DNA from 3 places in the Bradyrhizobium sp. 33ap4 genome. Region 1 is predicted to be linked to each of the others. Evidence: riboswitches for the same ligand, from Rfam matches in the RefSeq annotation. Region 1 holds a riboswitch; each other region holds the start of a gene.
What was found. A riboswitch is a leader RNA that binds a small molecule or an ion and turns the genes downstream of it on or off. The one in region 1 is predicted to bind cobalamin.
Positions count from the first base shown of each region.

Region 2: another riboswitch for cobalamin. It lies ahead of metE (5-methyltetrahydropteroyltriglutamate--homocysteine S-methyltransferase); the one in region 1 lies ahead of Q2M23_RS29280 (ribonucleoside-diphosphate reductase subunit alpha).
Region 3: another riboswitch for cobalamin. It lies ahead of Q2M23_RS31425 (TonB-dependent receptor); the one in region 1 lies ahead of Q2M23_RS29280 (ribonucleoside-diphosphate reductase subunit alpha).

Region 1 covers NZ_JAUMTJ010000044.1:8,199-18,308, forward strand. Annotated here, with positions in the region: gene Q2M23_RS29265 (HrpF/NolX family T3SS translocon protein) at 1-1,509, opposite strand, end outside; gene Q2M23_RS29270 (nodulation protein NolB) at 2,184-2,399, shown strand; gene Q2M23_RS29275 (class I SAM-dependent methyltransferase) at 2,578-3,534, shown strand; cobalamin riboswitch at 3,937-4,152, shown strand; gene Q2M23_RS29280 (ribonucleoside-diphosphate reductase subunit alpha) at 4,313-6,202, shown strand; gene Q2M23_RS29285 (ribonucleotide-diphosphate reductase subunit beta) at 6,193-7,266, shown strand; gene Q2M23_RS29290 (hypothetical protein) at 7,571-8,428, opposite strand; gene Q2M23_RS29295 (secretin N-terminal domain-containing protein) at 8,741-9,442, opposite strand; gene Q2M23_RS29300 (nodulation protein NolB) at 9,619-10,110, shown strand, end outside.
Region 2 covers NZ_JAUMTJ010000012.1:105,052-115,161, forward strand. Annotated here, with positions in the region: gene Q2M23_RS11685 (nodulate formation efficiency C protein) at 356-1,195, opposite strand; gene Q2M23_RS11690 (hypothetical protein) at 1,538-2,170, opposite strand; cobalamin riboswitch at 2,545-2,745, shown strand; gene metE (5-methyltetrahydropteroyltriglutamate--homocysteine S-methyltransferase) at 2,847-5,192, shown strand; gene hemN (oxygen-independent coproporphyrinogen III oxidase) at 5,894-7,246, opposite strand; gene Q2M23_RS11705 (hemerythrin domain-containing protein) at 7,827-8,453, opposite strand; gene Q2M23_RS11710 (helix-turn-helix domain-containing protein) at 8,599-9,282, opposite strand; gene Q2M23_RS11715 (universal stress protein) at 9,721-10,110, opposite strand, start outside.
Region 3 covers NZ_JAUMTJ010000050.1:27,816-37,925, reverse strand. Annotated here, with positions in the region: gene gspD (type II secretion system secretin GspD) at 1-1,649, shown strand, start outside; gene Q2M23_RS31435 (tetratricopeptide repeat protein) at 1,726-2,199, shown strand; gene Q2M23_RS31430 (PepSY domain-containing protein) at 2,207-3,706, opposite strand; gene Q2M23_RS31425 (TonB-dependent receptor) at 3,709-5,991, opposite strand; cobalamin riboswitch at 6,096-6,291, opposite strand; gene Q2M23_RS31420 (CobW family GTP-binding protein) at 6,519-7,448, opposite strand; gene Q2M23_RS31415 (amidohydrolase family protein) at 7,450-8,940, opposite strand; gene Q2M23_RS31410 (hypothetical protein) at 9,094-9,486, opposite strand; gene Q2M23_RS31405 (ABC transporter ATP-binding protein/permease) at 9,639-10,110, opposite strand, start outside.

The sequences.
Region 1 (10,110 bases):
AGCTTGCGCCTCGGCCTCGATCACCATTGAAGCAAGATCGGCCAGCTCACCTAGCCCTGGAATAAAGCCGAGTACACCAACGGCCGTCGCTGTCCAGTCGAGCAGCTTCGAGCCGACCTTCAGCACGTCATCAAGTGCATGCATGAGGGCGCCACCGTTCTTCTTGGGAGACTTGATGTCGGGCTGGTCTGCCACGCCATTCATCATGTCCGCGGTAGCCTCCTGTTCGGCTGGCGTTTGAGCGGCATGCGTCTTCAACTGCGGAGCAGCGCGGTTCGCACCAGACATGTTATTGAAGAACTGCTTGAAATCATTTCTGCTGATGTTTCCGGAATCAACCGTATGGCCGCCGCCGAAGTCGAAAAACTTGTGGTGGGTTTTGTAGCCGGTAATCGCGTTGTTCATCAACCCAAACAGCACAGGATCCGAGAGCAGCTGGGAGGCCGCTTTTCGTACCTCGGGAGAAAGGTTCTTGTCGTCCACCATACTCGCGAGCTTTTCCCGGGTCAGAACGCCATTTCCAAAGAAAGCGTCCTGGTTGTTGTTAATCGTGTTTAGTGTGCTCAGCTCGGGTCGGCTGAGACTCATCGATGATGAAGCGACCTGCAAAAAGTACTCTTTGTGCACCTTATCGATCGAGCCGCCGTACAACTGCTTCCATTGATCCGGGTGCTCGAGAAAATATTGAGCGGCCGCGAGGACCTGTGGGGGGCATTTGCCAATGTCGGCGTTGCCGTCCACGATGTGTCTGAAATCCGCAAGGCTCAAGTTCTTGGGCAGGTTATCGGAATAGCGGTAGAGCTCGCGCAGGGCATCGGTCAGGGTCATGACCGATGGCTCACCATTTCCGGTCCCGTCGGATGGTATGTAGTTCTGCTCGTAGGTCCGCGCCCGCTGCTCTTGGAACGCGGCGACTTGGGGATGGTGATCGGAAAAGCCGCAGAGATCGCCCACCTTGATCTTGCCGCCACAGCGGCCGTCGCCTTGCGAACCGATCGCATAGAAGAGCTCCGGGTCCTGTTGCAGCGCTTCGATCGCCGCCTTTAGGTCCGGCGGTGTCGAGGGATCGTTGGCCAAATCTCCCAGGGACTTCCAATCAAGCGGACATTTGTCCTTGTGGCGGTTCAGAACAGAGACAATCTGCAGTTCTGCATTAGTCAGCGTGCCACCGTTCCAGGTGATCCTTGAGCTTTGTACGGGTGCCTCCGCAATGATTGGGCTGCTCGCAGCACAGGACGGCTGTGGGTCATCCTGATATGCATCCAGTGCTGCCCTAATCTCCGGTGGAAGGATACTTCGCGTCTCCCGCGTGAGTTCCTCTGTCAGTTGCTTGGCTGCGTCTGTGGGTGCCGGCTCCTGCGGTGCGGAATGATCGCTGGTCGTGTCCTTGGACGCGAGGCCGACCAGCATCGCCTGAAAGCTGGAAAAGTCCTGCGCCGAAGAGGGCGGGGCGGGCATTCCGGGTAAAGCCACAGTTGAATTGGCGGTTGGCGATAGGTCGACTGACATTATACGTTCTCCGATATAAGGGTGCACCACAAGACGGTCACCTAGTTGCGGCCCGAGATCGCGACGAACAAGGAGTGTTGAGCGGCAGAGTTCAACAGGTCCTACCATTTGCATCCTGTTGCTCGGTGTGCCTCCAGCGCTCAGTTTCGCGACCATCCATGGGGACACCGCCGTCTAGATATTCACGCCGTATGCTAGGACGAACAAGCTTTCGAGAAGCTGACGGCGCTCAGACGATTTCGACACGATTGATGACATGGCCTTGCCAGTAAGGCCGGACGGATTTTCAATGCCGGTGTCAGCTTCGTATGGTTGCGTTCACTTGGCCTGGTGCCATGTCTGTCAAGTTAACGGCCTCCCGTCTGCCGATCCGCAGCATTCGTTGATCTGGTCCAACGATCTCGCAAGATCTCCGGAGCATCTCAAGATGGGGCACTGGTTTCGCGCTCGATGATCATCAGGTGACGAAGGCTCGGATGATCATCAGGTGACGAAGGCTCGTCAGCTTTCGGTCAGCTTGCGTTTCTAGGGTGCTGGCCCATTCGCGCTCACGACGGTGCCAATCTCATCACGTGACAAAACGGTTCTTCTCATGTTGCCTGCCGTTGCCTCGATCTCTCTCAACCCGGCTGAATGGTTCTCCAGCGGCTGTTTATCGGTGCGGGACCAGTTTCATGATAGTCTTGCGCAGGCAGCTTCGAAGCAAGGTGCAGCTTCGTTGGTGGCCGACCGCCTGGCATCCGGCAGGTAAACCGGAAGGTGGGGATCATTTCGATTCGGCCTTGACGAACCTGTGGGATGTTGACGATCGCGTCATTCAGGTTTCGCTCATCTCCAAGGGCGCCGGCGCCGTCAGCTTATCTCTGAATAAGCTTCTATCGGTGGGCTGAGCGGGCTGATGGTTTCTTCGCACAACAGCAGGATCGTTCGCGCCGCGACGCGCAGAGGGGGGTGATGCGCTTGTTCACTTGCCGCTTCTGTTGCCGCATCGGCGGATGTAAGGGCCTACACCCTATATAACCAAAGTGCAGGCGGGTACGAAGGCAACAGCCGTCGAGCTGCTTGCAAATGAGAGGAGACATTGCGTTGCGGATAGATTTCTCGCGCATCAATCGGTCTAAAGCTGCATTCCACGATATTTATGCTTCGGATGATCCGAGGGCATATTTCTCGGTCCTCGGAGACCTGGATTATATGATACCGGACGTGGCTGAGCCGGTTGTGCGCCAAATACTGGCAGCGAAAGCTTCGGCCACCGGCCTCAAGCCCGTCGTGCTCGATGTTGGTTGTTCGTACGGCATCAATGCAGCGGTGCATCGCTTTCCGCTGACCTTCGCGGGCTTGCGTCACCGCTACGCCCGGCGTGAGATGAGAGCGATCAGCTCTGAGACATTGGTGAGTCTCGATCGCAGTTTCTATGCAGCCTGGCCTGATGTCGGGTTGGCACGCTTTATCGGCCTCGATGTGTCGGCCCGGGCGGTCAGCTATGCGAAGAGTGTTGGCCTTTTAGAGCAGGGCATTGTCGCTGACCTTGAAAAGGAGGCGCTATCGATGGACAGCGCGCGCATTCTCCGCTCCGTGGATGTTATCATGTCGACCGGATGCATCGGCTACGTTACCGAGAAGACGTTCAGCGAGATTCTCGATGCGGCAGAGAAGCAACCATGGATTATCTCCTTCGTGCTACGAATGTTCCCATTTGAATCGCTCGCCGCGACGTTCGCAAACCGTGGTCTTGTGACAGAACGTCTTGCCGGCGCAACGTTTATCCAGCGTCGCTTTCGCGATGCTGAAGAATTTGAGAGCTGTTTGGCCAGCTTGGCGGCCCTTGGCGTGGATGCCACCGGCCTCGAATCGGAAGGGCTGTTTCACGCCGATCTGATCTTGTCTCGCCCCGAGGCGGATGCGCGCGCCACGCCTCTGGAAGACATTGTCACTGTCGCCAGCGGCAGGGGACGGCCGATCGGACCCCGTTACGTTCATGTTGAAAGTAAGGAGGGCTTGCAGGTCGCGCTGGAGCCGTGACAGGCGTGGGACCACTGTGCAGCGCGAGTCTGTTCGGGGCTGGATGCGAGGCCATTCCGGTCGACGGCGCGCCAGAGCCGATGTTGTTCGCCCGCGAGTGGATAACGAATTCGTCCAGATGCCATTTGTCGCGGCGAGCAGGAGCGCTGCGATTCAAATCAAGCGTCTGGCCGAATTGCTCCTCTACTGACGCGCCGTTTCTTAGATTCCATCAATGCGACGTGCGAGCCAGGAATTTCCTCGACCTTTGCGCAGGCTTGACGGAAACCGGTGCTGCAGCCCAACGGCATATCCAATCACCTGCAGCAGAAGCCGACAGCGGCGACAAAGTCGTCCGGGCTTCGGTATATTTTTGCGTTTTAATCTGGACGTCTCCAGTTGACGAATCCCGGCGAGTAGTGCCTATGTCTAGTCAGTCACGGTCTTCTGGCCCCAACATTTTGTAGGTCGGAAGCTAAGAGGGAACCCGGTGCGCCGAACGGCTACTCCGGGGCTGCCCCCGCAACTGTAAGCGGCGAGCGGTTGTCATCATGGTCACTGGCGCAGCACAGCGCCGGGAAGGCCGACAGCCGCGGCGACCCGCGAGCCAGGAGACCTGCCGCGACTGAACGAAAGTCCTCGGGCGGGGTGCCCCGTTGGGTCGCTTGCAGCCGGAGACGTTTGACCGGTTTCCTCGCAAGTCATCCGCGCAGTTCCCCCGCCTAACATCGCGGGGTTGCCGATGTCGCCGTCTTACGATTTCGATCAGCATGGTCATCTCATTGAGGAGCCGGCGCGCGTGAGGTCGCAGCCATTGCAGGCAGAGCCCAGCGCGCCTGAGTTGTGTCTTGTGCCGCCGCCGTCGCCGGCCCCGCTGCCGTACCCCCTTGCGCCATCGCCAAAGCCGGCCGATCTCAAGCTCGATCGGACGCGCGACGACCTGTTGACGCCGTTCGGCAAGCTGACGCTGAGCGACCGTTATCTGCTCGCCGGCGAAATGATCCAGGACATGTTCGCGCGGGTGTCTTGCGCCTTCGCGGATGATGTTGCGCATGCCCAACGTCTCTACGATGGGATGTCTCGGCTGTGGTTCATGCCAGCCACACCGGTGCTCTCCAACGGCGGCACGACGCGCGGCCTGCCGATTTCCTGCTTCCTTAACTCGGTGTCGGACTCGCTCGAAGGCATCGTGGGCACCTGGAACGAGAACGTATGGCTTGCCTCTAACGGTGGCGGCATCGGCACCTACTGGGGCAATGTTCGCTCGATCGGCGAGCAGGTGAAGGGCGGCGTTACCTCAGGCATCATCCCGTTCATCCACGTCATGGACGGCCTGACGTTGGCGATCAGCCAGGGCTCGTTGCGGCGCGGCTCGGCTGCGGTCTATCTCGATATCCACCATCCCGAGATCGAGGAGTTCCTCGAGATCCGCAAGGCGTCCGGCGACTTCAACCGCAAGAGTCTCAACCTGCATCACGGCATCAACGTCACCGATGAGTTCATGCATGCCGTAGGCGCCGGCACTGCGTTCGCTCTGCGCAGTCCGAAGACCAAGGACGTTATCCGCGAAATCGACGCCCGCCAGCTGTGGCAACGCATCCTGGAGAACCGGCTGCAGACGGGGGAGCCTTATCTCTTGTTCATCGACACGGTGAACCGCGCGCTCCCTAAGCACCAGCGCGAGCTCGGCCTCAAGGTCTCAACGTCCAACCTGTGCAGCGAAATTACCCTGCCGACCGGCATCGATCATCGCGACGAGGAGCGTACCGCGGTGTGCTGCCTGTCGTCGCTCAACCTCGAGACCTGGGACCAGTGGAACGAGGAGCCTGGCTTCATCGAGGACGTCATGCGCTTCCTCGACAACGTGCTGACCCACTTCATCACGGTGGCGCCGGGCGTCATGAAGCGTGCCCGCTACGCCGCCTTGCGTGAGCGTTCCGTCGGCCTTGGCGTCATGGGCTTCCACTCGTTCCTGCAGGCCAAGAGCATTCTGATGGAAAGCGTCGTGGCCAAGTCGTTCAATCTGAACATGTTCCGGAAAATCCGTCGCGATGCTGATGCGGCATCCGTGACGCTCGCGCGCGAGCGGGGGCCGTGCCCGGATGCCCTGGAACGAGGCGTGATGGCCCGCTTCAGCCATAAGATCGCGATCGCGCCGACCGCCTCGATAAGCATTATCTGCGGCGGCACCAGCGCTTGCGTAGAACCGATCCCGGCCAACATCTACACCCATAAGACCTTGTCCGGCGCCATCTCGGTGCGTAATAGGCATCTCGCCAAGCTGCTGGCCGCCAAGGGCGCCAATACTTCGGCGATCTGGCAGTCGATCATCGCCCACGAGGGTTCGGTCGCCCATCTCGACATCCTCTCGGAAATCGAGAAAGCGGTCTTTCGCACCGCCTTCGAGATCGACCAGCGCTGGATCGTCGAACTTGCCGCCGACCGCGCCGCGTTCATCTGCCAGAGCCAGTCGGTCAACCTCTATCTGCCAGCTGACGTCGATAAATGGGATCTTCACATGCTGCACTGGACGGCATGGAAGCGGGGGGTGAAGAGCCTCTACTACTGCCGTTCAAAATCTATTTCGCGCGCGGCGTTCGCCGGCGCCATCGCCGATGACGACAAGGCTGCGCCGCCGCAACCATCGCAGCAGCGCACCGACTATGAGGAGTGCCTCGCATGTCAGTGATCGATCTCTCGTCCGTCGATCCGCGTGCGCTGATCGGCAAGCAGCGCGTCGGCCTCCTCGACTCGACCGGCAGCTACGACGTCGATCGCTACGCCTGGGCTTACGAGTTCTGGAAGCGCCAGCAGCAGACTCATTGGATGGGAGAGGAGGTGCCGCTCGGGGCAGACCTCAAGGACTGGGCGTCGGACCGCGTCACCGACAGCGAACGTGCGCTGCTCACCCAGATCTTCCGTTTCTTCACTCAATCGGACGTCGAGGTCGGCGACAACTATCTTAAGCGCTACATCCCGATTTTCCAGCCGCTCACCGTCCAGATGATGATGGCAGCTTTCACCAACATGGAGACGGTCCACATCGATGCCTATGCGCTACTGCTCAAAACGCTCGGTATGCCCAAAACCGAGTTCGAGGCATTCCGCGGCTATGCTGAGATGCGCGCCAAGGCCGACTACATGCACGAGTTCGGCGTCGGCACCGTGGCCGATGTCGCCCGGACGTTGGCGATGTTCGGCGCCTTCACCGAGGGCATGGCGTTGTTCGCGAGCTTCGCGATGCTGCTCAACTTTCCGCGCCACAACAAGATGAACGGTATGGGACAGATCGTAAGCTGGTCAGTGCGCGACGAGAGCCTGCATTGTGAGGGCATCATAAAGCTGTTTCACGAATGGCACCGCGAAACTGGCGCGGTGACGCGCTCCGTCCGTGACGATATCATCGACGTCGCCAAGACCATGGTGAAGCTGGAGGAGAACTTCGTCGACCTCGCCTTTGGCCTCGGCGAGATCGAGGGTATGAATCCCGAGCAGATCCATGCCTACGTCCGCTACGTCGCCGACTGGCGACTGACCCAGCTGCGGATTGCCCCGGTATTCGGCTTCTTCGAGGCTAAGGAGGGCGGGTTCACCCGGCTCAAGGCACATCCGCTGCCATGGCTCGTGGAGATTCTCAACGGTGTCGAGCACGCCAATTTCTTCGAGCAGCGCGCCACGGAATACTCCAAGGCGGCGAGCCGCGGCAGCTGGGATGGCGAAGACGGGGTGTGGGCAGCTTTCGGCCGGACGTAGTCATGCTGGAGCTAATCATCAAGGGCGATTGTGCATGTGACGATCGCGTTGATGATCAAGGCGGCCGACTTCGTGGCGTCGGCACAGCGGGACGGAGAGACTAAAGCGACAGGAGGACGGCTGCGATCGTTTATCTCGAGCCGTGCAGCTATCCTGACTTGACCGATTCTGTACTGATCGATTGGCCTTAAACCAGGAGAATGGCAATATTTGCCGGCTGCGGGCCCGTACCAATTGCTGCTGCCGTCCGCAATTTTTAATCTATCCGCTTCCAGGACGTGGCCCAGCCAAGGTACGCCCGTCCCTAGCGGATACGCGGATCTTCCTCAGAGTCGGAGTGCGAAGATCTATTTTCAGCCGGCTCTTCAGGCCAAAGGGTTTGGTCCAGCGACGGTGTAAGACGAATGAAGCCCTCTTCTCTCCACTCGGCTGTGTGAGGCACGCCGAGAAGGATAAAAACCTTTGTGGGGTGGTCCTTGCTCGGCTTCACTCCGCTGCGCTCAAGCATATCGATCTGAGCGGCTGTGGCCGTTTGGCCATTGAAAACCCAGTAATCCTTGGCGAGACGTCCGTTCAGCATCCGGAACTCGGAAAGTTCTGGTGGTGCAGCTTCGGACAGACCAGCCTGAGAGGGGCCCGCTTGAAATGGCCGAGCGTGGGTGGGACCGGCGTGCGATGGCCCGGCATGGGACGGTCCCTCCAGCAGTGGTCCAGCGTACGATGGCCCTGCATGCGATGGCCCAGCGTGTGAAGGCCCGGCCACATTCTGCCATATCAGATCCTGATCGACACCAGGATGTGCCTCGATCGCCTGAGCGATCGTCTGCTGGGGCAGATATTGCGGGCTTTCCGGTTCTGGCGCGACGTGCTCCGCGCCTGGCGTAAACGGATCATCTTCCCGATCCAAGTCCAGCCAGGGATGCGCTAAATCCAGGTACGGAGAATAGGGGTGACCAGCATCCAAGTACGGTGAATAAGGATGGCCTGCGTCCACATATGGCGAATAGGCGCCTCCCTGCAGGACTGGCGGGGCTGCGTGTTGTGGCAGAGCACCAGCTTGCGCGCCATTGAGCCGCTGCTCAAAGCCGGTCGCGTCCATAGACGGTTCTGGTAAGTCGGGCTCTGGCCTCGTATTCGCCGGACCGATTGCATTGAAATCCATCCTGCCTGTTACTCCTTTTCGATGATGGAGCGGATCGAGCGAGACATGCCCTGCGGCTCTGACGCAGCCGGTTCGAAGGCTCTCATCGATATTTGAGGCCCCGAGCTTCCGTCAAAGATGGCGCTTGCCAACTTCCGCTCGCGTCTAGGGTGGCTGGTTGCCCACATCCGTTGCGGTCGGTAGGAGGCCCCGCCGTTCAGCGTCCGCACGCCCATGCTGGGAGCATTAGCTTTCGAAAAGCTGACGATCAGAAGGATTTGAGCCGATGCAGATTGGATCGACTTCGGCCCAAGCTGCCTCGCATCAATTAGGTCATTTCTGGCCTGTGTCAGCTCCACGCACGGTGCCGTCCTGACGCGGCGCGTCGGACGCATAATGCCCTTCCGGGCGCCCATCTCGAATAACCACGCTGGAGGAGCCACGAAACAACATCAAAACGGAATCCCGCGGCGGCCTTTCAGCGATGGCGGGATTGCGCCGCGCCTGCTCCTCCGCCACAAGACCCTTCAGCGTCTGGTCCACCAGCGCGATGAAGCGTGGCGGACCCGAAGCCAGGACAAGACCATCCCCCGGCGCCGGCTTCACGATATAGCGCTCATCGGAGATGTTGAGCGCCTCGAGCGCGGTCTTGAACGCATCGAAGCTGATCGGGTTCAACACAATCAGCCGGCTCTGCGCCTCGTGGGCTGCGGATATGTAAAGCACGAGGCCGTCGTAGTACCATTGAAGATTGTACAGGTTGGTCAGACGCTCGAGGAAGTCGCGCGGCGGCAGGTCCGGCATTCGCCCGCGAATCCGGCCCTTCACTTCAGTGCTGACATTGACCCTGATATTGAGATTGTTGCCGAACTCCTGCAGCGCGGCAGCAAGGTCCTGATCGAGAACCGTATAGCTATAAGGAGTCGAAGGCAGCGACAGGGGCGCGCCAAACGCGCTCACCATTGCAAGACAAATGAGAGCTCCGGCATAGAGACTGCTCTTCAAACTTTGCGCCATCGTGGATCGAACGAGCATTCCCGAAGGCCTTCCACCTGAGAATTAAACCTGGAATTTCGTTCCAGCCTGGAAGCCAAACGTGATCATTAGATGGCGTAATAACCTCCATCTTCGTCAGGTTTTCGTCAGCTCACCAATCTACAGATTTTGATCTGTTCATCCGTCGAGAACGCTTGGTCTCATCAGCGAGCACAATGACTCCTTATATGATGTTAGGCGCAACGCCGATCTCTCCCAATTCAGCCGACTGCCTTTCCAATGCCTGTTCGCCGGCAGCTCCCGTCGAGCAGGCACACTTTGAGCAGTCTCTTGCTCAAGCGGTCTCAAGTCAGGGGCCTGCCTCACCAGTTGCGCACAGAGCTGCAGTCGTTTCGCCGGTACTGGAGGTGCAGCGCGCGAACACGCTGGCGGTGCCGCCGGGCGATCGCGTTCTTCAAACTCTTTCCACCATGTACCACAGCCATGCCGTTGCTCCCGCGGTCGGTGGCGCGTCTTCTGCTGCGAGTGCCGTACAAGCCGGCCCCGCCGCGCGGCCGCTGTTGCCGCCGGTCGACATCAGCGCGCATGCGGCGGTTAAACCGGTGGCTGCGGATTTCGATTCGATGGTCGTAAATCTACGGGATGTCTACCGGGACGTCGTTCAGGTTTCCCTCGTCTCCAAGAGCACCAGCGCCGTGAGCTCCTCG
Region 2 (10,110 bases), on a different contig from region 1:
CGTCGCTATGCTCACGCTCCTGCGGGTGCCATTTTCCGTTGAAGCGATGCGCTGCGCGCACGCCTGCTGGGCGAAGTCCGCTGCAGAATGGGATTTCGAGCTGGCCTCGTCGCAGATTGGCGTCCGCGCACTGCGCGTGTGCGGGGAAGGCTAAATCGGTTCTCGTAAGCTGGCACGTGGTCGTCCGATCATAGCATCGATTTTCTCGTCCAATGGGCCGCGAGCAACAGTGCTGTGTGTGCCTTTTCCTGTGACAAGCTGCGAGAGAGGCTGCCGGTCTGTCGCAAAGACAGAACAGCACACGTCAACGTTTCCGAGCGTGTGTGCTTTGGCCGCTACTCAGAGGCGCTCAGCGTCAAGGAGCTGCGCCGCGATCTTGCTCCGTGCGATCATTGGCCGAGGCCTTTCGCGCCCTCTCTATTGTTTCTCGTTCATTTGGCTCTATGCGATCGAACCAAGAGCCTGGAGGAAAGGCTGCGATACGCTTGGCAAAAAAAGATTGAGGCTCCCAATCTTGTCCTTCGCTTTTCTCGAAAGCGATGACGCCGTTGCGAGTAAAATAATGGGGCCCCGGGATCTTGCAGTTCACCAAAAGCAGAACGCGCCAAAGATCACCCTTTTTCGTCGGCTTGTCATTCGGTTTCGCCACGTAATCCACTGCAACGGGCTCAATGATATGGCACCGGCCGTGCCGCAGAAGATCGCCGAGCTTGCCTTGTGCGGTCGTTACGAAGTTGAAGTTAACAGGATCGTGCAGAAAGCGGAGATTTGCGTCCCTTTCGCCATCGGTGACCTCACTGGCGATCAACGAGAGCGCAAAGGCGCGCCAACCCAATTCAATCGGCTTGGCATATGGCGACGCAAGTCTGATCGTTCCGTCGGTCGCGATCTTCCAAGTGATTGCGTACTGTTCGTCTGATTTGTTGTCTTGGTGCCTGGTCCACGAAAAGTACACATACTCTGTTCGGTCAATTCCTTCAGCGACTCCCCATGACCGAGGGACGAAGTGAGCCACCTTCGAGACCTTGGAGATGATTTGTTCTATAGTCTCGCCGTCTTGCGCTCGCCACGTTGACTTGACCCTTTCGACAAGCGCGCTGTCGTTGGCGCGAACGTTGCTGTTTGTCGCTGCCAGCCCGGCCAGGCAGATCAGCGATCGACCGAGACAGAACCAAAGCACGCGCGTTCCAGACATTCTCTTCATTGCTGCCGGCCCATCTGGTTCTCATCCACGCGTCAATTCCAAAGCGGACAATCTTCGACGTGCTCTACGAGATCGCTAGAAGTTAGCGGCAACGTGACGCGAGCACCTGCTGATGTCCCGCGCTGCAGGCGCTGTCCCTCGATGTCACGCGCCGCTAACTTCAGTGGTCAGCCAAAGCTTCAACTTGCAATGCTGGACCAGCCCAGGAGGAGAAGCCTGGGCAAGCGAGGACTTGCATTCTTCGTGCCAGGCAATAGCAGGCAGTTCGCACCAGATTTGTGCCGCCTTTGTCGACTTCCCGACCTGCGCACCTTATTTATGTTGCCATTAAGCCTATTCGCAGCGACTTTCGTGGCTCATTCCTGTCACGCACTGGATCTCCGAGCAGCGCAGTTTTGAAAGCCTCGCTGCCAGAAGCCAGACGACAATTGAGTGCAGGTTTGCCGCCATCGAACCGGTGTGGTCCGGGGTCGTTGCCGCTGCTGCCAAGGTCGAGAGTGCCTCAGCCGGTTGTGCTAGGCGCTTTATGGCCGACAACGAGGCGAAGCCGCCCATCAGCGGCGAGCGATTAGGAATTGGCGCTCGCAAGTTCAAAAGTAAGGCAGACGATGGGACGAGGCCTTCGCCGCTCGCGTGATGGCCCGCTTCGTGACCGGCGTCTATCAGTTCGTCGCCGTAGTCAACATTGGAGGAGCTGCGCTTCCATGCAGTCGTATCGACCGGGCAAGAAGGCCAAGCCTCGGGTTGAGCTAGCTTCGGCTTGAACTGCTCAAAACGTTCGAGAGCATCTGTCTGACGGCCGGGTTCATAAGTGGCCTTGCTATCCAGCCGAACAGGCCGACCGCAAAGACGGCAGCAGCAAAGACGGTGAGGGCACTCCAAACAGCCATTTTCATTGCGAGCTACTCTTTTCGTTGGTGATTCACTATGCTTGCTTTTCGCAGTATCGCCAAAAAACGTCCGCATGGCGCCTACCAGGATTGGTCGTAGATCAACATGCTCGCTGAGTATGCCGGCGGATTTAGCGTATAGCGCGCCTATTCACACTGGTTGTTGGTGGAGAAAGGGGGACGTAGCGAAGGGTGCTCGATGAATGTTCGAAAGCTGGATCGCGTGAAGAGCGTCCTGCCTCGGCACCGTGACCTTCATCGCCCAGGCCGCATTCGTCTCTTCCATGATCTGACGCGCGGTCCGACGCCAACGCGCCTCGCAGATGGTCACCCCGATATTTGTGATTGGAGAGTGCCTTCAACGTCCCGATCAAGAGTGGCCGTGCATCGTCAACACGTAGGAGACGTCGCAGCATCAATTTGAGAGGTTGACGGCGGAGTTGTCTTGCCGATAATCCAAGTCGTCGAGGTTCTCCGGTTCCTGTTTGATCCGGAGCTAAGAGGGAAGCCGGTGATGCCGGCGCTGCCCCCGCAACTGTGAGCGGCGAGCCGCTGTCCAACAGAGTCACTGAAGCCTGCGCGGCTTCGGGAAGGCCGGACAGTGGCGATGACCCGCGAGCCAGGAGACCTGCCCCGACAATATGTTCGTCCACGGGCGGGGTGTCCCGGTGGTGCGCCAAGCAGCCGTCGCTCGCGCGACGTCTCCTGCCTGCGTCCGCCATGGCCTTTGCCCCCAACATGGGGTTAACGCTATGTCTCTTCTCTCGCTTCCGGTTGCCACGCTCGGAACGCCGCGCATCGGTCCAAGACGCGAGCTTAAACTCGCGCTCGAAAGCTATTGGGCCGGAAGAATCAGCGAACAGCAGTTGCTCGAGGACGCAGCCGGCCTACGTGCGGCGAACTGGGCGCGCCAGAAATCCCTCGGTGTCACCATCATTCCGTCGAACGATTTTTCGCTATACGATCAGGTGCTCGACACCAGTGTCATGGTCGGCGCCATCCCGGAAGTCTATGCCTCGAAAGCCGAGCCTGCTTCTCTCAAGACGTATTTCGCCATGGCACGCGGTTCACAAAGCGGCAGTCAGGATGCGAGTTGCGGTCACGGACCTCGCGGCTATGGCGCACCCGCGCAGGAGATGACCAAGTGGTTCGATACCAACTACCACTACATGGTTCCGGAATTTCATCGGGGACAGACTTTCAGGCTCTCCTCTCGCAAGCCTATCGAGGAGTATGAGGAAGCCAAGGCCCTTGGCTTTCAGACTCGCCCTGTCCTGATCGGCCCGGTCACTTTCTTGAAGCTAGGCAAGAGTGCGGATCCCGCGTTCCAGCCACTGTCACTCCTGGATGACCTGCTACCTGTCTATATCGAGGTTCTGCAGGAATTGGCCAAACGCGGAGCAAATTGGGTTCAGTTTGACGAGCCCTGCATGGTCCTTGATCTGGATGAGGGGCCAAAAAAATCTTTGCTGCATGCCTATGGCCGGCTCGCCAAGGAAGGGCCGGCCATCAAGATCATGGTTGCCAGCTATTTCGGCCACCTTGGCGACAATCTTCACACCGCCTTGCGCCTACCTATTGCCGGCCTGCATGTCGATCTGGTTCGGGCGCCGGAGTTATTGGATCAGATCATTGCTGCCGGGCGAAGTGAACTCGTCATGTCACTCGGCGTGATAGACGGTCGCAATGTGTGGCGGACGAATTTGTCGGCGCTGCGCCAGCGGCTCGATCCCGCCATTGCGAAGCTCGGCAAGGATCGCGTACAGATCGCCCCATCCTGTTCGCTGCTTCACGTGCCGGTCGATGTTGAACTCGAAACGGAGCTTGCTTCCGATGTCAAGAGTTGGCTTGCGTTCTCGGTTCAGAAGATTCGCGAGCTTGCGACCTTGGCACGGGCACTCGCAGGCGATCAAGATGTCGCCGACGCTCTTGCGGAATCGGAGCGCGTTACCACCCGCCGCGGAACTTCCCCGAAGATCCGTGACGCCAATGTCGCCGTCCGGATCAGTGCGATCAATCAGACCATGCGACGGCGCGTCAGCCCATTTGCCAGCCGTGCCGAGATCCAACGCAAGCGCTTCAAACTGCCGGCGTTTCCGACCACGACGATCGGATCGTTTCCGCAGACCGCAGAGGTGCGTAATGCCCGCGCGGCGCACGCGAGAGGCTCGATGAGCGACGGGCAATACGACAAGTTTCTCAAGGAGGAGACTGCGCGTGCTGTCCGTTGGCAGGAGGACATTGGCCTGGACGTGCTCGTGCACGGCGAGTTCGAGCGCAATGACATGGTGCAGTACTTCGGCGAGCAACTCTCCGGCTTCGCATTTACCAAAAACGGCTGGGTACAATCCTATGGCTCGCGCTGCGTTCGGCCACCGATCCTGTTTGGCGACGTCTCGCGGCCGAAGCCGATCACCGTGGACTGGTGGCGCTACGCGCAATCACTAACCAACAAGCCGATGAAGGCGATGTTGACCGGACCGGTAACGATTTTGAACTGGTCGTTTGTTCGCGATGATATTCCCAGAAGCGAGGCCTGCCGCCAACTTGCGCTCGCGATCCGAGACGAAGTCAGGGATCTCGAGAATGCGGGTGCGACCATGATCCAGATCGACGAAGCAGCGCTGCGCGAGGGGTTGCCACCGCGTCGATCGGAGTGGGCGGCCTATCTCGACTGGGCTGGGGATTGCTTCCGCATCTGCTCATCGGGCGTCGCCGATCAAACCCAGATTCATACCCATATGTGCTACTCGGAATTCAACGACATCATCGATGCGATTGCTGCAATGGACGCCGATGTCATCTCGATCGAGACCTCGCGCTCGAAGATGGAATTGCTCGACGCGTTTCGGAACTACAAATATCCAAATCAAATCGGGCCGGGCGTGTACGACATCCATTCTCCACGCGTGCCCGAGACCAGCGAGATGACGGGACTCATGGCGTTGGCTCGCAAGCGGCTGCAGGACTCGCAGCTCTGGGTCAATCCGGACTGTGGCCTGAAGACGCGGAAATGGGAGGAGGTTCGCCCAGCACTGGTCAACATGGTCGCTGCCGCCCGCGAGCTGCGCGCTGGATCCGCTCCCGTCGACCGTTGAGCCTTGGCCTGTTGTCTCTCGTCGAGAAAGCCGATCGCTTGTGGGACTTTGCGCACTCGGTGATCGTGAGGGGACTTGGGGAACGAAAAAAGCCCGGCCGCCTTTAGCGGCCGGGCGAAGTGTGTCCGGGAGGAGCGACGCTGCTATGCATCGCACCGACGTCCATCGGCGGAGGGAGGACAGCCGATGGTTCGATCACGGCGAGGACATCCGCCGAAAATCTGACTACAGTTAAAACACAAGCTCAGCGGAGCTCAATTATGCCGCGGTATGCCGCCGATATTGCCTGGGATAGAAAATCTACACTAAGGTTTGTCGTCGATGAGCATCTTCGCAACGTGTTGCCGAGTTGAGCGATGGGCGGTAGTCGGGCGGTCATGGGGCCGGCCAAAAGCGCACGTTGGTAGGCGTTTCTGCCGGAAACGATAAGCTAGATCAACGCGACTATACGAAACTGCCGACGGAAAAAGCATGATCTGACCAATCCAATGAGCGGACTTGCTATTGATGCAGGCCCTGCTTACGCCAGCTTGGTCCGCGGGTTCCAAGCTTTGTTTGAATCTTTGTACAACTTGGCAGACGGGGCGAACGGGATGCCGATCGGCGTGCTCTTCAGCGGTGTGATTGGTCGTCATCCAAAAGCATAGCCCAGTTGCGGGGATACTGAGCTCGGATCTGAAACGCTGGGTTTCGCTTAGTCGCTAGACCGCCTGACTATGTGTAGCGCCGGACCTAAGGAGGTGAGCGTCGAAGACTGATGCGACGCACCGGGCCAGGAACTCTGCGCCCCGGGCTACAGTGAGCCGGTCATCATCAATCGCCACGACGCCATCGGCGATAAGGCTGCCGAGGCGAGAATGATCGACAACGGCTAATCTAGGATCCCGGCCGTAACGACGGGATATCTCGGAAAGATCAACCGCAAAGTCGCACATGATTCGCTCGATGATTTCGGCGTGGAAGCGATCGTCATCGGTCAGTAAATAGCCCTTTGCGATGGCGAGCCGATCCTGGGAGATGCGAGCAAGGTAGTCCTTGGTCGAGACCGCGTTTGCGGCAAACCCCTGTTGCATACGGCCGATGGCGCTGGCGCCCAGACCAATCAGGACGTCAGCGCAATCGTCAGTATAGCCCTGGAAGTTGCGCCTCAGCCCGCCTTCCTGCCTCGCTAGGGCGAGATTGTCGTTCGGCAAGGCGAAGTGATCGACGCCTACGCGAACGTATCCAGCATCAACCAAAGCTCCCGCGATGGTTTCGGCCTGGAGGTGGCGCGTGACGCTGTCGGGTAGGCTGGACGCATCGATCTTGCGTTGATGTTTCTTGAACGAAGGAATGTGCGCGTAGCCAAAGGCCGAAAACCGGTCCGGATGAAGCTCGAGGCACTTGGCGACGGTGTCGAGGCACGAAGCGACGGTCTGCAGGGGCAGGCCATAGAGCAAGTCGAAATTGATCCGGCCGACGCCGGCGCGGCGTAACCGATCGACCGAGGTCGCGGTCTGTCCGAAGCTCTGCAGACGATTGATGCCGTGCTGAACAACTGGATCGAAGCTCTGGATACCAAGGCTCGCCCGGTTGACCCCGCAAAAGCCCAGCGCCTCGGCCATCGGCTCGCTCAACGTGCGTGGATCGATCTCTACGGCGATCTCGGCATCGGGCAGGACAGCGAAGGAATGGCGCAACGAACCGACGAGATCAGCAAATGTTTCAGGCGTCATGATCGTCGGGGTACCGCCCCCGAAGTGGATATGAGAGATCGGTTGTCGTCGACCAACGGTTTCTGCAACGAGGTAAGCTTCAGTCCGCAGTCCCGCTGCATAGATCGCGATCGGCTCCTGGCGTTTCGTGACAGACGTGTGGCAGCCACAATACCAGCACATCTTTCGACAAAACGGCACGTGAACGTAGATCGAGGCGGATTGCTGGGCGTCCAACGACTTGAGCCACGTTTGGTAGTCGGATTCGCAAACCGATGCTGAGAAATGGGGGGCCGTCGGATAGCTGGTGTAGCGTGGCAGCCGGTGCTGCCCGTAGGAGTCTGCCAAGTCCGGTCGCATTCGGATGCCTTTCTTCCTCCTTGGGTCAGATTACCGGACACGCAGCAGATAAGCTTTGCGCTGGCTCAAATATCGCGTCGGACCGTCGTGGCCATCCTGCCGAAATTGGTAGGGCATGCCCGTGGCGTATGCATCGCACTTTGGGACGCAATGAGGCGCTCGCCCGGCCGCAATGAGCAGCATCCTATCCGCGCGTGCCTCCGTAGTTCGTTGGGACCCAATCCGGCCAGCGAACCAAGCCGCAATCGGTTAAGCTCATTCCCTGTGCCGGCCGGAGCGCTCGACGAGCGGCCGCAACCATCCATTCCGATCGGTCGGTGTGGGGTTCGTTTGGCGCGTGATCAGCGTGGCGTAGGCCAAGCCATATTGCCACCACCCTACCGACGCAGAGGTCATGGAACCTGCCGGACCCGGAGTGTATGGATTTCGGCCATGCCATTTGCAATCGGGTGACTGAAGGAAAGCGATCACGGATTTCGTCCTGGCCGTGCGCAGCGTATGCGCGCCGGGAAGATTATCATCTTCATTTCAACAGGACGATCATGACGTCCACTTCCCATCGTGAAACGTCGGCGATCAACTACGGTCCATCGGCTTTGGCGCCATCTGGCGGCTTGCCGGCCATTGCGGACGAAAAAGCGACCGAGCTCCGTTCGGCTTCAGCTTCTTGCTCCAATTCTAGAATATGCGCTCTTAGCGCATCGGATGTCGCTTCCGCTGTCTTGCTGAATAACGGATCCCCGTCATTGGTGCGGGCGGATGCGATTTCGGTCCAATCCTCAGCCGATAGAGCCTTAACGGCGGCGGGGAAGAAATCTCGTTCCTCCCACATCATGTGGTGCCGCTCCCGCAATATAAAGTCGCGTACGATGTTGCTGACGTCTTGCCGAACGAGTTCACGATCCGCGAGGATACCATCGATAGCTTGAGCGAAGTGGTGCAGACGGTCGATGACTTCCCGGTGTTCGTGCGCGAGATCGCCGACGATTGCAGCCGCGTCCGGGTCGCGAGTTCTAAGCTTGGAGAAAATCAGGTCTTCCTGAGGATGATGGTACACCTCCGGGTAAACCTCGAAGTAGCTGATAATCGCGCGAATTACCTCATAGTCTGGACGGATCCCATGCTCAAAAATCTCCAATTCGCGTTGGAGGGCGACCAGAAGCAGGTCAATGTTGCGATGCTCTCGAAGCAAAAAATCGATGATCATTGCGGTGCTCCACGGAGGAACAATGTAAATAGCGATCCTGCATCCATCTAGATCGCCCAAGCAGAGGTTCGGGCGTCCGTCGTGCGCTGCGATTTGTCGGACGTTCGATGCTCAGAGTTTGCGTATTTCCCAGCGCCTCTCGAGCTTACCCCAGATCCTGCGCAAAGCGGCTGGGCAGTTTGTCGCTCCGTAGCTCGATTCGGCGCAAAGTCGGCAGCGCGATCACGCCATTCTGCTCAAGTTGAGTGAGCGTGCGTGAAACTGTTTCGATGGTCAAACCAAGGTAATCGGCAACATCCTGCCGCGACATGGGCAGTTCGATCGCAGCGTTCTTCGTCGCGCGGCGTGACATATCGAGCAGGAATGACACGACGCGCTCTTCAGCGCTGCTGATCAGGAGCATCAGATGTTCCTGAAAGCGGCGGAGTTCAAGCGCCATCGCATCCCAGAGCTGCCGTGTGAGCTCGCTCTCGTGGCTGGCGCGATCGATGAGGGCACTGCGCTTCACCGTCAAAAGGTGCGTTTCACAGACCGCCTCCGCCGAAGAGATATGGCTGTCTCCTGCCTCAAAGCCGAAGATGTCACCGGGCAAATAAAACGCGCCAATCTGACGACGTCCATCCACCATAATCCTGTAGCTTCTCACAGCACCCGATACCACCTGATATAGGTATTCCGCTGCTTCGTCCTCGCCATAGATCTCGCTGTTGCGGGCGAACCGCATCGGGGTCGCAACCATACCAAACGGTCCATAGGTACGAGGCTGGCCACGCAAGACGCTGCTCGGATGATGGCTGATCTCGTGAATACTCGCGGCCTGTACGTACATGGCGGACTCGATCTTCGAAACGTCGATAGGACGCAGATTGGCCGCTTCCAACGAAGTAGAAAATTTGGATGTTTCCCCTAAGTAGAACCCACTAAGTATTTATACGTAAGAATACGTGCGGCGCAGCCCTTTGCTTGATCAAATACGGCTCAAAGTCGACCGGGCTGCGTTTGGATTGGGGAGCTGCATGCCGGCTTACCGGTGTTCAGCTTGAGCTCGGACATCGTCGGGTAGAGCGGTGACCAGATTGTCCACGCTCCTCGAGACCGGTAGCGTAGGTGCAATATTCGAAAATGGCGGCGCAGGCTCAGCGGCTCCGCCTCGCGAGCGACGGCGGGTGCACGAAAGCCAAACAGCCGGCGCTCCTGTTCTTCAGATCGGCGGTCGGCCGGTGCCTCCCTCAGCCGATGAGGCATGTCGCGTCGAAAATTCTTGCCTTCAGTGTGACATCAAGACCGGGACGGAGTTTTCACGAAGCAGGTCTGCTGAAAGGCCCCCGCGCAGCCTTTCGCGCAGCCGACAGCGGCCGTATCCGCCCATCACCAGCAGGTCGAGGCTTTCGTCCGCGACAAGCGACAAGAGCGCGCGGTGCGCCGACTTGGATGCCGGAAGCGACACGATCTTTGCAGGAAGCCCTGACCGTGCAAAATACTGTTCCAAGTGCTCGGTGGAACTTTCTGCCGGGATCTTGTGGGCAGAAGTGATCGCGATGATGGTCAGCGCGTCGGCTTCGCGCAGCAGTGGCATCGCGTCGTGCAACGCGCGGGCCGCAGGGCGGCTGCCGTCCCAGCATATCCCGACCCGTCTGGCCGAAAGAGCGCCGTGGAA
Region 3 (10,110 bases), on a different contig from region 1:
AGCGCCGCACCGCGGTCGATACCGTGCTCAGCTTCGACGTCGACTGGATGCGCGGCCAATCCGTCGGCATCTTCCCGATCTCGAGCGGCTCGCCCGCGCCTGTCATTGCCGAGCTGGAGAAGATCGTCGATTCCGGCGAGAACGGCCTCAGCCAGAATGTCATCAAGCTCATGCCGATCGCGCGCCTGAACGCGATCCTGGTCGTGACCAAGAAGCCCGACATGCTGCACACGGCCGCGACCTGGATCAAGCGCCTCGACCGCAACGACACGGCGCGGACCTCGGTCCATGTCTACCGCGTCAAATACGGCGATGCGCGCCAAATCGCGCGGGTCCTGACCGACATGTTCCTTGGCGGATCGTCCGGCAACCAGCTCGACAGTGCCGACAGCCAGCTCGCGCCCGGCTCCGGCACCTCGTCGACCTCGAGCGTCGCCGACCGTCTGTCGCTCAACAACAACAACGGCGCGAATTCAGGCATGAGCGGCTTCGCATCCCGCGGCACGTCGGGGACAGGCGCAACAGGCCAGGGCCTTGGCCAGGGATTCGGCGCCGGCGGGCAGGCGAACAATCCCAACAATCCGGGCCAGGGCAACAATGCCGCGCTGGATGCCGGACGCGGTGCCGGCGGCGGCAACGGGCAGCCCGTCATGCAGGACGTCCGGATCACGCCCGATGTCGTGAACAACAATCTCCTGATCTATGCCGACCAGGCCAACTACCGCATTATCGAGTCGACCCTGCTGCAGATCGACGAGCCGCAGCTCCAGGTCGCGATCGACGCGACGATCGCCGAGGTCACGCTCAACAACACCTTGTCCTATGGCGTGCAGACCTATCTCACCAGCCAGAACCTCGGCCTGAAGCCGAACACCGGCTCGATCCTCGGCACCCAGGCCACTTCCGCTCCCGCGACCACCACCGACGCGACCACCGGCGCGGTCTCGGTCGCGGGGTCGCTCACCAATGCCTTCATCAACCAGAGCTTCCCGGGCTTCAACTTCCTGATCGGAAATACAACGCAGCCGAGCCTGATCCTGGATGCGCTGCACGCCGTCACCAGCGTCAAGGTGCTGTCCAATCCCTCGCTGGTCGTGATCAACAACCAGGTCGCGACCCTGCAGGTCGGCGACGTCGTCCCGGTCTCGACCGGCAGCGCGACGGTGCTGACCACGAGCAACACGGTGGTCAACACCATCGACTATCGCAACACCGGCATCATCCTGAAGGTCTCGCCACGCGTCAGCGTGAACGGCACCGTGCGGCTCGATGTCGAGCAGGAGATCAGCAACGTTCCCCAAAGCAGCGGCAGCACGGTCAACCTGACGCCGACCGTTTCGGAGCGACGGGTCAAGAGCCAGATCTCGGTGGCCAACGGTCAGACCGTGCTGCTGGCCGGCCTGATCAGCGAACAGCAGAGCGGCGCCCGCAACGCGCTTCCGGTGCTCGACCAGATTCCGGGCCTCGGTGACGCCTTCGGACATCAGAGCAACGGCACCCAGCGTACCGAGCTGATCATCTTCATCCGCCCGCAGATCATCCGCAACGGCTCCGACGCCCAGACCGTGGCCGAGGAGCTTCGATCGAAATTGCGCGGCAGCATCGCCACGACATCGACCAATGCGCCGATCACCACCAGCTATCACTGAGCCGGGCAGCAGGATGCGCCGCGTTCTCGCACAACGGACGGGCCTCTCGGCTTCGCTTGCGATCGCACTTTGGGCGATGACCGCCTCTGTCGCGAGCGCCGACAGCGTCGCGCGCGGATCGACCGCCTTCCATCGCGGCGACTATGTCCGGGCGGCCCGGGAGCTCGCGCCGGCCGCCGAGCGCGGCAATCCGCGCGCCCTCGGCATGCTCGGCTTCTTGTACGAGCACGGCTTCGGCGTGCCGCAGGCCTACGCAGCCGCCGCCGACTGCTACTATCGCGGCGCCGTGCAGGGCGACCCGTTCGCGCAGGCCCAACTCGGCCTGATGTACGACAAGGGTCACGGCGTTCCGACGGATTTCGTGCTGGCCTACAAATGGCTCAATCTGGCTGCGGCCCGCTCGAACGGGCGGCAGCGCGATGTCTATCTCCGGTTCCGCGATGCGGTCGCATCCAAGCTTTCGACCTATGAGATCATTGCCGGACAGCGGTTCGCACTGGAATGGGCACCCGATCGGCCGGCGCCGGACGTGCACCTGACCGTCAAGTAATCGCGCCTTACGGAGGTGTGCGCACGAGGCTCGCCGACACGCGCCTGCCTCGTACCTTCCGCCGCCGCAACCGGCGCCACCCGATCACGATCCCGCTGATCGAGATAATCGTACCAGCCGCCGATAGCAGCCACACCACGACGTCGCGCGCCGGCCAGATGCGCAGCAGCAGCGGGACATCGAGGCTGTGCAGCGCGTTGAACAGCCAGCGGTAGGACCGGCGGCTGTCGTCGCTGCGCTCGAGGATCTCGCCGGTGACGGGGGAGATGTGCAGCCAGGTGCGGGCGGGATCGTCGAACCCGATCCGCAATACCGGAAGCTCGCGCGCCTGGTGCAGCGTGTACCAATAGGCGTCGGGTTCATCGAGCTGCCGCGCTGATGTCATCGCAGCGCCGGGCATTGCGTGTCGGGCGGCAGCGATGACCTCGTCGCGCGAGAGGGTCATCCGCGCACCGGTCACAGGATCGGCGATGCTGCGGCCGCCGTTGCCGTCGTCGAGCAACATTAACCGGTGTCCGCCGATCCAGACGAAGCGGGCCTCCACCGCAGGCATCGATGGCGACGACTGGAAGCCAGCGACGATGTCGGCCGTGTCATGGCCGCTGTAGCCGATCGCGATCTCGCGGGTGACGCCGCGGCCGGAGAACGCGCCGCCGGGATTGAGCGACAGCCAGCCGCTAAACATCCAGGTCAAGACGCAGATGCCGCCGATCAGGCCGGCGATGTGATGCCAGGCCATCCAGCCGCGATAGGGCGAGATGGCGCCATCAGCGTAGCGGCGCATCAGCCGCAGGCGGAGGACGCCGATCCAGAAGCCGGTGACCGCGACGACGAGGCAGATGCCGGAGATCCACAACACCACGTCGCGCCACAGCGAACCGTCCTTGCGCAACACGGTCGGATAGATCCAGTGCGGGATCGAGCCGAGCCAATTCCAGATCCGCTCGCAACGTGTGGTGTCGAGCGCGATCTCGCCGGTGCGCGAGGAAACATAGAGCTCGGTGCCATCGGCGTCACCGAGGCCGATCAGATAGAGCGGCCGCAACGGATCGAAGCGCGACGTGACTGACCATTGGTCGCGCGTGATCGTTTCGATCAAGCGAGGCTGCAAGGCATGCGGATGATGAGCGGCAATGGCCAGCGCCTGGTCCGGCGTGATCCGGTCAATCACGCTGCCGTCGGTCGCCGAAATGGTGATCGTCCCTCCCTTCCAGCCGGTCACCCGATAGACGGGCGTGTCGTCCATCATCGAAAGCCGCAGGTCACGCGGATAACGCTCGACACCTGCGATCGCCATCGCGCGATCAGGCGTGACCCGCACCTTGCTCCAGGGAATGACAGGAAGCGCGGCGAGGCGCTCGCTGTCGGTAAGGCGCGGAAAGGCCACGTACATCATGACGAGGCCGGAGATGAACCACATCGCGAACAGGAGACACGTCGCAATGCCGATCCAGCGATGGACGATATAGAGCCACCGCCGCCCGCGCCGGATCAGAGCGTTGCGCATGGTCAGAACTTCACGTTGACGGACAATTCGGCGGTACGCGGCACACCGAGCAGCCACTGCCCGGTGCCGTTCGAGGTCACCGCGTAAGGCTTGTCGAACAGATTGTAGAGGCGGAACGCGACCGTGGTGCGGTCGTCCGGCTTCCACCTGACGCCGCCATTGACCACGTTGTAGCCCGGCCGCAGCTGGGTGTTGGCAAGATCGGAGTACATCGCACCGACGATCTGCACGCCGCCATAGACCGACCAGTTGGGCGCGAAATCCCAGGTCAGCCAGACATTCGAGACCTGCTGCGGCACGTTGACCGGGACATTGCCGTTGAAGCTGACGATCTTGCCGCCGACCACCTGGCTGTTGTTGTCGTATCTGGCGCGCAACAGCGCAAGATTGGCGTCGACGCGCCAGCCGTCGTTCAGCGCGAGCCCGATCGATCCTTCGACCCCGCGGGATGATTGCTGGCCGATCTGCAATGCCACGCCGCCGGTAGGGTTGCCGGGATCGGGAATCGTGAGCCCGGTCTTGACGATCTCGTAGGCGGCCAGCGTCCACTCGCCGCGGCCGCCCCAGAACGACTGCTTGACCCCGATCTCGGTCTGCTTGCCGGTCGCAAGCTGGAATGTCTTCTGCGTGGTCGACAGTGAGATCAGATTGCTGACCGGATCGACGCCGACCGCGTACTGGCCATAGAACGCGAGGTTCTTGATCGGCTCGTAGACGAGGCCCGCGCGCCAGCTAGTGCCCGATAGCGTCGTCTCAAAACTGTTTGCCGGCGTCTTGTAGTCGGTGCGGTCCACTTCGGGGCGATCATACCTGACCCCGGTCACCAGCGACAACTGATCGGTCAGCGAGAGCCGATCCTCGGCGAACAGCGCGTATTGATTGACGATCGCGTTGAAGCCCGGCGTGGTCGCCGTCGTCGTGGCGAAGAACGATCCGGGATCGAACACATAAGGATTGACCGAGGACGCGCCGCCATAGGGCGAGTTGTTGGTATGGGTGAAGTCGATCCGGTTGACGTCGAACCCGGCGACGACCTGGTTCGCAAGGCCGAACACGTGGCCGCTGAAGGTCGTATCCATCCGGTTGCCGAGCTGCTTCTGGTCGTGGAATATCTCGATATAGCTCGTGCGATCGATCAGCTGGGTCTTCGGATTCCAGGTGTAGTTCTCGATGTCGCGCCAGTGCCGCTCGCTGGTCAGATAATACAGCGTGTTGTTGACCTTGATGCCGTCGGCGACGTCCCACTCGGTCTTGAACTGGGTCCAGCTGTCCTGATAGCGGATCGCGCTGTCCAATGCGTTGTAGTTCTTGAAGCGCAGCGCATCCTGGATCGAGCCGTTGATCAGCGGCGTGCCGAAATAGCGCGACGGGCTGCGGTCGCCGTAGTCCTCCGACAGCGTGAAGGCCAGATTGTCCGACGCCTGCACCCGCACGGCAGCGGAGACCACCGCGTTCGAGGTCTTGTCGCGATCGAGCCAGCTGTCCGACATGTTGCCGGTGGCGTTGATGCGGTACGACACATTGGGATTGATCGGACCGGTGCTGTCCACCGAGAGCCGCCGCGTCATGTTGCTGTCGAGCGAAACCTCGGCCTCGTTATAGGGCGTGCTCTGCGGCTTCTTCGGAATCACGTTGATGACGCCGCCGATCGCGCCTTCGCCGTACAGCACCGAGGCCGGGCCGCGCAGCACTTCGATGCGCTGCGTCGACCAGGTGTCGTAGGGGAACGTCAGCGTGCCGGAGCCGATATAGAAGCGCGTGCCGTCATACAGCGTCATCACCGAGTTGCTGCCGGCAAAGCCGCGGGTGCTGAACGACAGGCCGCCGTTGCCTGGCGCCGGCGTTGCGACGAACCCGGCCGCGTCCTGGGTGACGGCATCGAGCACATTATGCTGGCCGCGTTCAGCGATGGTCTGCGCCGTGATGATCTCGACGCTGGCCGGCGTCTGCAGCGGCGTCAGGTTGAGACGACTGCCGGTGCCGCCCTGCGTGGTGGCATTGAGCGTCGGCGATGCCGTCCCTGGTGTGCCCGACGAAGCCGCGCGCGACGTGCTGCCGGCTGCGGCGGCCGTCGCGGGCCTCGGCCGTGGCCGCGCCGCGGCGGCCGTGTCACGACTGCGCGCCGCAGGCTTCGGCTTTGCCGCAGCCGAGGGCGCGACCTCGATCGGATCGAGCCTGGTTGGTGGCGGCGTTTGTGCCGAGCCTTCGGCCGGCAACAGCAGCGATGACAGGGAGCAGAGAAGACCGAGGCGCCATTTGCGCGCAACGGGAGAGGACGGAGACATGAAAGGACTCGCGGTAACGTGGCACGTCACCGCGAACGCGGATGGCGCATTGCCGAAAAGGCAGTGCTCCGATCCCACCAGGACGCCCCCGCCCGATGTGCTCGCGTGTGACCACGACTGACGGCAGGTCTCCTGGCTCACGGGTCATCGCCTGTCGACGCCTTCCCGGGCCGATGGCCCAGTGGCAAATTGACGAAAGGCTCGCCGTTTACAGTTGCGGGGACAGCTGCGGCATTGGGGTTACCCTCGCACCGCATTCCCTTTTGATCCCCGAAGGGAACCGTCGGCAAAAACGATAGGTGGTGCCGGCAGGGCTGTCAATTCGATGATCGTCGCACACATGCTTTGCGAGATGCTGCTGCGGCGATGACACAGCGACGTCGAGGGCTGACGCCGAAAGGCAACCCGTCATCCTGAGGAGCGCGGCACGCGCGTCTCGAAGGATGCACGGCCCGGCTGGTGGCCGATTCATCCTTCGAGACGCCGCTTCCCTCGCACCTCAGTATGACGGGAAACGTAGGTTCGCGTCACTGAGCCTCGACGCATCCCTGCATCACCTCATCAATCTCCGCGCGCGACAGCGCACCCATCTCGGCGATGAACACGATGCGCGTGCGCGGCACGCCGGGCGACGGCACGCCGCTCGCAGCCAGGGTCGCGCGGCCGCCGGCGAGTTGAAGCACGGTCAGCCGCCCGGGCTGCTCCACCGTCTCGAACAATCCCTTCGCCCGCGCCAGCTTCGGCGCCAGTCTGCCGATCGCCTGCTGCAAGCGCGGCAGCACGACGGGCCGCTCCGAGGTCCAGCTCAGCGTCTCGAAGCGATCGGACGCCGGCCGTCGCGGCGCGGTCTCGCGCGGAGCCGGCACATGATCGAGGTCCGCCGGGAACAGCAGCGCGGCCGGCACCTCGCCATGCAAGGCATCGACCACCACGGCCGCCGGACGCACCGCGCGCACGGCGTCGCGGATCGCGGCGCACGCAGCGGCGTCAGTCAGATCGACCTTGCTCAGCGCCACCACGTCCGCCGCCCGGAGCTGCGAGCGCAGCAGCGCATCGTTCAGCATCGCCGCAGGCTGCGTCGCGTCGACCACGCACAGCACGGTCTCCAGCGGCGCCTCCTTCCAGATCACGGGATCCATCAGGTTGCGCACGATATCGGCGGGATCGGCGATCCCGCTTGTCTCGATCACGATGAATTCGGGACGCGGATCACGCCGCAGCAACGTGGCGAGCGTGCGCAGCAGGTCGCCCTCCAGCGTGCAGCAGATGCAGCCATTGCTCAGGCTGACCACGCCGTCGCTGGCGCCGGCGATCAGCTCGGCGTCGATATTGATCGCACCGAAATCGTTGACCACGGCGGCGATGCGCCGCCCTTGCGCATGCGCCAGCAGATGGTTGACGACCGTGGTCTTGCCCGCCCCGAGGAAGCCCGCGACCAGCAGGATCGGGACCGGCACCTCACCCCCCCGTGATAGGCCGGCGCACCGGCCGGCCGGGACGCGCCGCGACATCGAGCACACCATCGCTGATCAGCGGCTGGCCGCTGACCACGAGATGCCGCACGCCCTCCGCCGGACGATTCATCGCCGAGAAGGTCGCGCGATCGCTCAGCGTCTCGTAGTCGAACACCACAACATCGGCGTCGGCGCCGACCTGCAGCCGGCCCTTGGCCCGCATCGCCGGCGTGCTCGCCGACAGGATCTCGGCCGGGATCAGCGCGCATTTGCGGATGCCCTCGAGCAGCGACACTTTCTTGCGCTCGCGCACCCATTCACGGATGAAGCGGGTGAAGCAGCCGGCCGAGCGCGGATGCGAGGTGGCATCGTCGGGCAGCGGCCAGGCGTCGCCGCTGTAGGGGCGGCCGTCCGACAGCGTCCACGGCATCGCGTCGGAGGCGATCGCGCCGCCCGGATACAGCACCGCCATATCGAGCAGATCGCGATGATGCGCGTTGTTCTCGATGTCGAGCACATGCCACAGCACCAAGGTCGAGGGCTCTTCGGCCTGTGCCGCCAGCAATTCCTCGCGGCTGCCGAAGCGGTGACCGTCGGTCACGCGCTGCACCGAATCGTAGCCGAGGCCGTTGCGCTCCTCGAATTTCGGATCGCTGAAGAAGGTCGCCGCCAGCACGGTCGAGCCGGTGCCGTAGGGATAGGCCTCCACCGTGATCGGCAGGCCCTGCGCCTGCGCTTTCGCGATCAGCGCGACACAGCGCTCGATATCCGTCTTGCTCGACGAGTTGAAGTGGCAGATGTGCATATGCGCGCCGGTGGCGCCGGCATAGCCGATCAGGCGGATATAGGCTTCCGCCGCGCTCTCGGGATCGATCCGCGACATGTAGGCGACGTGGGTAAAGGTCGGCACCGCATGATCCGCCGCGAGCTGGCACACCGCGGTCAATTCCTGCACGCCGGCGCCCGGCGCATAGGCGTTGAGAATGCCGATGCCGATGCCGCCCTCGTTCAGTCCGTTGGCGAGGCGCTCCAGGATGCCGCCGACCTCGCCTTCGGTCGCGACGTTTTCGATCCAGCGGCGATCGCGCATCGCGGCACCAAACGATTCCAGCGAGCTCTCCGAATTCGAGCCGGTCATCGCACCGATGCGCGCGAAGGCCCAGTTGGCGGCGGCGCCGTAGTTCAGCACCCTGCCCTTCTCGGCCTGGCGCTTGTACCAGGACGCGACCGGCAACACGCCGGCCTCGAGGTCGAGCGAGGTCGTCACCCCGTCGAACGCCTGCATGCGGTCGGCTGGAATGGTCTGGCCATGCGCGTGCAGGTCGATGAAGCCCGGCGCCACCACGAGCCCGGTCGCGTCGATCTGCCGTTCGGAACCGCCGAGGCCGGTGCCGACCGCGGCGATCTTGCCGTCGACGACGGCGACATCGCCGATCGCGTCCATCCCGCTGGCCGGATCCACCACCCGGCCGCCGCTGATCACCAAGCCACCCATCTCGCCACTCCCCGCATTCCGAAACCGACCGGTCTCCTGTCGAGCACAGAGAAGCGCATCGCACTGATCGCAGCAAGCCGGCCAGGGTTGTGGCGACATGCTGTGACGGAATATCCGCCGCGCCGTGATGGCGATTGCAGAGTGAGGCCCCTCCTACGTTCCGGTTGCACGCCGCGACGGCAGCCCGCGCCAGAGATCGGCGCCGGGCTTCACGCGGCTCGCCACGAGTTTCGGCGGCGTGCGGTCCCTGGCTATCGCCGCTTCGACCGCACGCTTGAGCCTGACATTGTCGATCTGCGCCAGGAACCGCCGGATGACGGCATCCTGATCCGCGCCCTGACCGGAGATCGCCGCGCACAGCTCCGCGGTCGTCCTGCGGAAGAAGTGGAAGGCGTCATCGGCCGCGCCGCCTAGCCGGTCGACCTCGCCGGCCACACCGAGCGCGTGCATCCGATCGTCGTCGTCGAGCGTCACTGCGAAGCGCAGCACGGCAAGCTGCCAGGCACGGAGCAGCTTGCTCTCCGGTTCGGTCGCATTCTCGCGCATCAGTCGAACACCCCGCGCGCCGGACGTCCTTCGGCTGTCGATGGAGGTCGGGCGCGGCGCGACTATCCTTGCGCAGGAATAGGTTTTCGAGGGGAGCGCGCGCCCGATTGCATAGGAATCGCATAGGCGGAGCGCGCCGAGCCCCAATTCTTTCAGATCCCCTCGAATTGCAGCCGGGCCAGCCGGGCGTAGAGTCCGCCCGCGGCGACCAGTTCGGCGTGGGTGCCCTGCTCGACGATCCTGCCCTGGTCCATCACCAGGATGCGGTCGCAGGACAAGACGGTCGCCAGCCGATGCGCGATCACTAGCGTGGTGCGGTGGCGCATCAACTCCTCCAGCGCGGTCTGCACCAGCGTCTCGCTCTCGGCGTCGAGCGCCGAGGTCGCCTCGTCGAGCAGCAGCAGCGGCGCGTCGCGCAGGATCGCGCGCGCGATCGCGATGCGCTGGCGCTGGCCGCCGGACAGCGTCACGCCGCGCTCGCCGAGCTGGGCGTCGAAGCCTTCGGGCAGGCGGCGCAGGAACTCGGTGGCATGGGCGAGATCGGCGGCACGCTCCACCTCGGCGTCGCTGGCATCGGGCCGGCCGAACCGGATGTTCTCGCGGGCGCTTGCGGCGAACACCACG